2 regions of the Paraburkholderia sp. GAS41 genome follow, and region 2 is predicted to be linked to the other one. Evidence: riboswitches for the same ligand, from Rfam matches in the RefSeq annotation. Region 2 holds a riboswitch; the other holds the start of a gene.
What was found. A riboswitch is a leader RNA that binds a small molecule or an ion and turns the genes downstream of it on or off. The one in region 2 is predicted to bind glycine.

Region 1 (3,776 bases), on a different contig from region 2:
GCGTGGTGAAGAGAAAGATAACGGCGGAATGCCGACGGCGGTAGCCATCGGTTTTCGCTATCTTTTATGTATGGGATGCATAGATGGCGCAACTGACGGCGGCGCCTGGTCGCCTACCCGCGTCGAGCATCTGGCAGTGCGAAAAGAATCGTCAGACGCGAAATGAGCCAGCGCGTTCTTCGCGCCTGAAATCAGCCGTGAGGTATTCGACGACCGCGCGTCCCGCAGCGCGGGTGGCCCGGCCCATGGGAAAGAATGCGTGCACCGGAATGTCGGCGGTTTGCCATTCGACCAGCAGCCTGACGAGCGAGCCATCGGCAAGCTCGCGGCGGCAGGCCCATTCGCTGGTGGAAGTGATACCGATCCCTGCGATCGCCGCAGCCACCGCGCCCTCGTTCTCGTTGGTTGAAAAATGCGCTTCGAGCTCGACCGTCACGTCCTCGTCCCCGCGTGAAAATTTCCAGCCCGCCGGGACCACCGACGCCGGTCCGCCAACGATGCGGTGCTGTTTCAGCTCATCGGGCGTGGCCGGCGCACCGTGACGTTCGATGTACTCAGGCGCCGCGATGATGACCCGCTGAATGTGCGTCATCAGCCTTGCGGTGGCGCTCGAATCGACGAGATTTCCGAGCCGGATGGCGACATCCACCGCGTCTCTAACCAGATCCTGCGGACGATCGCCCAGCAGCATCTGCAGCCGCAATTCCGGATGACGCGCAAGAAACGGCGCGACACGCGGGATCACTTCGCGGATCGCCACGCTGCTCGGCATGCTCATGCGCAACATGCCACGCAGTTCGCTGCCTTCGCGCACGCTCTGACCGGCGTCCTCGAGCGCCGTGAGGATTGGGTCGAGACGCGACAAAAACTCGGCGCCTGCATCGGTCAATACGACTGCTCGCGTGGTACGCGTCAGCAAACGCGCCCCCAGGTCGCTTTCGAGGTCGGCGATGATGCGCGATACCTGCGATTGCGACAGCCCGAATTCGCGCGCTGCAGCCGAGAAGCTACCGAGCCGCGCGACGCGGGTGTACAGCTTGAGGGAGAGGATATCCTTCACGGTGCCCGATAACTGGTTTGAGGCGGGATGCCGAAGCAAGGCTATACGATTGATGCGTGATGCGCAAATATATGCCGGGCGAACCGCCATCGCGCAGCAGCCGGATTGCATCGAGGCGGCACGCCCGCTTTGAACGCATCAGCGAAACCGCAGAGCTGCCAACCCGCAAAAAATCACTTGCCGGAATGATTGGCAACCGCTACCGTTACGCCGTTCTACACGCTGTCGCGGGAGAGACTGTCACGCAGCAATGCGTTGACGGCGCCGACGGAGCAACCGCCCCGGAAACTCTCAGGCACAAGGACCGCCCAGCGGGAACATCTGGAGAGCGGCGCTTTACGCGCCCACCGAAGGGGATTTTCGCCCGCCCGGCAACGGGATGCGCGCGAAAAGAAACTCTCAGGTACATGGACAGATGGGGCATGGAAGCCGGAAACGGCCGTGCTCACTTACTCTGGACCATGACATGTCAAGCATCGCCATCATTGGCGCCGGCATTACCGGCGTCACGACCGCTTACGCCCTCGCGCAACGCGGCTTCAACGTTACCGTGTTCGAACGCCACCGCTATGCCGCGATGGAAACCTCCTTCGCCAACGGCGGCCAGTTGTCGGTTAGCAATGCCGAGGTGTGGAACCGCACGGCAACCGTCGTCAAAGGCCTGCGCTGGATGCTGACCCGCGACGCACCGCTGCTGCTCAATCCGCTGCCGAGCTGGCACAAGTATTCGTGGATGGGCGAATTTTTGCGGCAGATTCCGCATTACCGTGCGAACACCATCGAAACCGTGCGACTGGCGATTGCCGCGCGCGAGCATCTGTTTTCGATTGCGGCGCGCGAGCAGATCGATTTCGACCTCGAACGGCGCGGCATTCTGCACGTCTACAAGACCGGCAAGGAATTCGACGCGGCGGCTAAAGTCAACGCGCTGCTCAACGAAGGCGGACTCGAACGCAACCCGGTGAGCGTGGCGGATATTCGCCAGATCGAACCGGCACTCGACGGTGCCTTCCATGGTGGCTTCTTCACCCCGTCCGATTCGACCGGCGACATCCACAAGTTCACACGTGGCCTCGCGCAGGCATGCGAGCGTCTTGGCGTCGAATTCCGTTACGACACGGAGATCACGTCGATCACGCCCGGCCGCGCAGGCAGCTTCAGCATCGACGCGAGGCAAGCGGGCGAGCCGTTTCAGCAGACGTTTGCGCAGGTCGTGGTCTGTGCCGGCGTGCAGAGCCGCGAATTCGCGTCGATGCTCGGCGACCGCGTCAATATCTACCCTGTCAAAGGCTATTCCATCACGGTTTGTCTCGACGACGCCGCGAGCCAACACGGCGCACCGTGGGTCAGTCTGCTCGACGACAGCGCGAAGATCGTCACGAGCCGCCTCGGCAGCGACCGCTTCCGCGTGGCCGGCACCGCTGAAATCAACGGCTTCAATCGCGACATTCGCGCTGAGCGTATTGCGCCGCTGACTGAATGGACTCGCCGACATTTTCCGCAGGTCAATACGTCGCGCGTGATCCCATGGGCCGGCTTACGGCCGATGCTGCCGAGCATGTTGCCGAAAGTGGGTAAAGGCCGCCTGCCCGGTGTGTTCTATAACACCGGACATGGGCATCTTGGCTGGACGCTTTCGGCGGCGACCGCCGCAGGCGTAGCCGATGTGATCGCGGCGACGCGCGTATCGCGAACCTGATCGTCAGCTCCGCGAAGCATTCTTCGCGGGCTGACGCGGGCCGCAAGGCCGCTAAATCCACCCAACCCACCCAACCCGCTAACGCGCTTCAGCGACCTTGCGTTGCCGCCATAGGCAAAGCAGGTCGCAGGCTATGTGTGCGGCGGCAATCGCGGTGATTTCGCTCTGATCGTACGCGGGCGCCACTTCCACGACATCCGCGCCGATCAGGTTCACGCCACTGAGACCACGCACGATAGCCAACCCCTGCGCCGACGACAACCCGCCGGCAACCGGCGTACCCGTGCCCGGTGCAAAGGCCGGATCGAGACAATCGATATCGAAGGTCAGATACGCGGGACGTTCCCCGACAATCGACATGATCCGCTCCACCGCCGCACGCGTGCCATGTTCGTGCACCCACGCCGCGTCGAGGATGTTGATACCCATGAAGTCGTCGTTCCACGTACGGATGCCGACCTGCACCGAGGTCTTCGGATCGATCAGGCCGTCTTTCACCGCCTTGTAGAACATCGAGCCGTGATTCAGGCTGTCCGGACTGTCGTCGGCCCAGGTGTCGCAGTGGGCGTCGAAGTGAATCAGCGACAACGGCTTGCCATACTTCTCCGCATGCGCAATCAGCAACGGGTAGGTGATGTAGTGATCGCCGCCTAGCGTCAACATCTTTGCATCCGAACGCAGAATGGTGCGGGCATGCTCGACGATCGCTGGTTTGATCGTCAACGGATTGTGCGCATCAAACCAGCAGTCACCATAATCCGTCACGGCGAGATCGTCGAATGGGTTGAAGCCCCACGGATAGGGATGTAATTCGGACAACTGCACGCTCGCCGCCCGCACCGCGGCAGGACCGAGACGCGCGCCGGAACGGAAGGTCGTGGCCAGATCGAGCGGCACACCGGAAACGACCACATCGGCCCCTGCCAGTTCGCGTGTGTACTTGCGCCGCATGAACGACAGCACACCCGCGTAAGTGTTCTCGATCGACGAGCCGTAGAGAGACGGGCGGCGGATTGC
Region 2 (3,776 bases):
AACGCACGCTCGAAGCCGGCAAGCACGTCGTGGTCGACAAGCCGGTCACGCTGACCGCCACGGAAGCCATGACGCTCGCCAATCTGGCGCTCGCCCGCCGCCTCACCTTCGCGCCGTTTCACAACCGCCGCTGGGACGGCGATTTCCTCACCGTCCGCGATCTGCTCGCGAGCGGCGAGTTGGGCCGCGTCACGCATTACGAATCGCATTTCGACCGCTTCCGTCCCGATGTGCGACCGCGCTGGCGTGAAGAAGCGTCGCGCGGCGGCGGCCTGCTGTTCGATCTCGGCCCGCATCTGATCGACCAGGCGCTCGCGCTGTTCGGCCCGCCGGCCACCGTGTCGGCCACCGTCAAAACGGCTCGCGACGGCGGCGGCGCGCCTGACTACGTGCATCTGCAACTCGGCTACGACGGCCTCGAAGTGGTGCTGCATGCCAGCGCCCTCACCGCTCTCGCGCCGCCGCGCTTTGCGATTGACGGCACACGCGGCAGTTACATCAAAGGCGAACTGGATACTCAGGAAGATCAGCTGAAAGCTGGTCTACGCCCGGGCGACGCCGGTTTCGCCGGCGGTAACGCGCCCGGTCTGCTGCGCGTGCTGGGCGCGAACAATCAGGAAGTCGAGCGCGCCTTGCCGACTCGCGACGGCGACTACGTCGGCTTCTACCAGGCGCTCGCCGCCACGATCCAGGACGGCGAGCGTTTCCCGGTCAGTCCGCAGGACGCCGTCGACGTCATGACGATCATCGAACTGGCCGCGCGCAGCGAAGCCGAAGGACAACGCCTGCCATTCGAGCGAATCCGCTGAGATTGCCGCGCAAGTCATCGCAAGTCACGGCTTACACGACGGTAACTGCTGCCAACAGTTCCGAAAGGAGCGCTCCGTTACAATCTGTTGCGCGATTCGGGTCATCGGGTAGTCACGGCTAGCCGTTGCTATCCGGTATCGATCTGACCATCGATCCGCCGCAACTTTATTGCACGGGACCGGAGCCACCGCCAAGGTGCTCCCTCCGGTCCACAAAGGAGAACAGGTATGCAACGTTTCATCCGTGCGCTGGCTGGCTGCGCGCTGGTTTCTTCCCTCGCGGCCTGCGTGGTGACGCAGCCGCAGGCACCGGCACCGCGTCCAGACGCACACGAAATCGCCGTACAACGTCTCAGGCAAGTCGACGGCCGTACCGACAATCTGAGCCGCCGTATCGACGCGCACGTCAACGCGGGCGTGTACCCGCCGCCGCAAGGTGGCGCACTGCATCACCGCCTCGACGAGATCCGTCAGGAAGCCCATGACATGGCGGTCCAGCATGGCGGCGGCCTGTCCAGCGACGAACAGCGCGTGCTGAATCAGGAACTCGACGGCGCGGCTCGCGCAATCGGCGAATAAGCCGTTCGGCAATCTGCCATTGCGGCATCGGCGCGGGGTTGCTCCCCGCGCCTTTTTTTGGCGTGCGCCGCGTGCATCGCACCACCGCGCGTCCCTCTGAAGCCTCCATTTGACAAGCCTCCGGGCCTCGCGTACATTCGCCGCACGCGTCGGGAGAGCGTGCTGGCCGCGGTTGTTTTCGCAGGCCGCACCGCCGAAGGGGCACACCCGCAAACTCTCAGGCAAAAGGACCGACCGCGTCGAAGAACCCGTCTGATACCGGCATGGTCCGGACTTCCATCAGGCACTGGTTTTTCGCACTCTGGAGAGCGGCAGTAGCCACCGGCGTCGACCATCATCGAGCCAGGCAAGCTGCCCACCGAAGGGGCGAGCGTTGCACCGGGTCGGCTTGCCAAGGCTTGCAGACCCGCACGGCAGCGCAATCTCTCAGGTATCGAGGACAGAGGGGTCATGCATGGCATCGTTCGCAGGCATTCCGGCCGCGAGGGATCAAGCCGCATGGCCTTTTTGTTTCGCGAGACTGCCTGAGGCCCCGATGACCGAACTCAAACACACCCCGCTTAACGCCACCCATCGCGCGCTGAATGCCCGCATGGTCGATTTCGGCGGCTGGGACATGCCCGTCAACTACGGCTCGCAGATCGACGAACATCGCGCCGTGCGCACCGACGCCGGCATGTTCGACGTATCCCACATGTGCGTGGTCGATTTCACCGGCGAGCGCGTACGCGCCTTCTTCGAGCACGCGCTGGCCAACAATGTCGGCAAGCTGCAAACGGCGGGCCGCGCGCTCTATTCCTGTCTGCTGAATCCGGACGGCGGCGTGATCGACGATCTGATCGCCTATTTCTTCAGCGAAGATCACTTCCGCCTGGTGGTCAACGCCGCCACCGCCGAGAAGGACATCGCCTGGTTCACCAGGCTCAATACCGAAGGCAGCTACGGCCTGACCATTACGCCGCGCCGCGATCTGTCGATCGTCGCCGTGCAGGGCCCGAACGCCCGCGACAAGGTCTGGCAGGTCGCGCCGTCCGCGCGCTCCTCGACCGAGTTGCTCAAGCCGTTCAACGCCGCCATCGTCGACAACACGCCGTTTGGTGAATTGATGATCGCCCGCACCGGCTACACCGGCGAAGACGGTTTCGAAATCGTCCTGCCGGCTACTTCGGTCTGCGAGTTCTGGGATGCTTTGGTGCGCCAGGGCGTGCGCCCCGCCGGTCTCGGCGCGCGCGACACGCTGCGTCTCGAAGCCGGCATGAATCTCTACGGCCAGGACATGGACGACAACGTCTCGCCGTTGGACGCCGGTCTCGCCTGGACCGTGGATCTGGTTTCGCCGCGCGATTTCGTCGGCAAGTCGAAGCTCGAAGCAGACGGTTGCCAGTGCGCTTTCGTCGGCCTGATCCTGCAAAAGGAAAACGGCAAGGCGGGCGGCGTGCTGCGCGCCCATCAGAAGGTGGTCACGCCGCACGGCGACGGTGAAATCACGAGCGGCACGTTCTCGCCCACCATGCAGGAATCCATTGCCTTCGCCCGCGTGCCGAAGGAAGTGAAGCCCGGCGATATCGTTCACGTGCAAATCCGTGACAAAGCCCTTCCCGCAAGCGTGGTAAAACTGCCATTCGTGCGCAACGGAAAAGTGCTTGCCGCTTAACGTCCGTTGCGCGCGCGCCCCCTCTTTTAGATTTTTACCGAACCCACCGCATAGGAGCATCCGATGAGCATCCCGGCCGATCTGAAATATACCGAATCGCACGAATGGGTCCGCACTGAAGCAGACGGTACGCTGACGGTCGGCATCACCGACCACGCGCAGGAAGCGCTCGGCGACATCGTCTTCTTCGAAGTCCAGGCACTGGGCAAGACCGTGAGCGCCGGCGACACCGTCGCGGTCATCGAATCCGTGAAAGCCGCTTCCGACATCTACGCGCCGGTCTCGGGCGAAATCATCGAAGCGAACACGGCCGTGGCCGACACACCCGACTCGGTCAACAGCGCGCCGTATGAAAGCTGGCTGTTCAAGGTCAAGCCGGCAGCCGGCGCCACGCAAGAACGCCTGATCGACGCCGACGCCTATACGAAGGCCATCGGCGCCTAAGCGTTTTTCAACACCCGTATCAACCGTCAGGTGCGGCGTCCGACGAACGCGGACGGCCGCACCGCCAGGAACACCTCATGAAGCTCGAACACCCGGATCGTCTGATGAACCGCACTCCTCTCTCGCTCGCCGCGCTCGAAGTGCATGACGCCTTTGCTGAACGGCACATCGGCCCGGATTCGGCCGACCAGCAAGCGATGCTCGAAGCCCTCGGCTTCGCATCGCGCGCCGCGCTGATCGACGCCGTGATTCCGCAGACGATCCGCCGCAGCGAAGCGCTGCCGCTCGGC

Region 1: another riboswitch for glycine. It lies ahead of P3T43_RS17720 (D-amino acid dehydrogenase); the one in region 2 lies ahead of gcvT (glycine cleavage system aminomethyltransferase GcvT).

The regions. Positions count from the first base shown of each region.
Region 1 is NZ_JBNDMK010000012.1:18,113-21,888, reverse strand. Features, by position in the region: gene P3T43_RS17730 (nuclear transport factor 2 family protein) at 1-48, opposite strand, end outside; gene P3T43_RS17725 (LysR family transcriptional regulator) at 152-1,060, opposite strand; glycine riboswitch at 1,372-1,485, shown strand; gene P3T43_RS17720 (D-amino acid dehydrogenase) at 1,527-2,759, shown strand; gene speB (agmatinase) at 2,838-3,776, opposite strand, start outside.
Region 2 is NZ_JBNDMK010000005.1:171,439-175,214, forward strand. Features, by position in the region: gene P3T43_RS10225 (oxidoreductase) at 1-809, shown strand, start outside; gene P3T43_RS10230 (hypothetical protein) at 1,038-1,388, shown strand; glycine riboswitch at 1,529-1,631, shown strand; glycine riboswitch at 1,680-1,841, shown strand; gene gcvT (glycine cleavage system aminomethyltransferase GcvT) at 1,924-3,042, shown strand; gene gcvH (glycine cleavage system protein GcvH) at 3,106-3,486, shown strand; gene gcvP (aminomethyl-transferring glycine dehydrogenase) at 3,564-3,776, shown strand, end outside.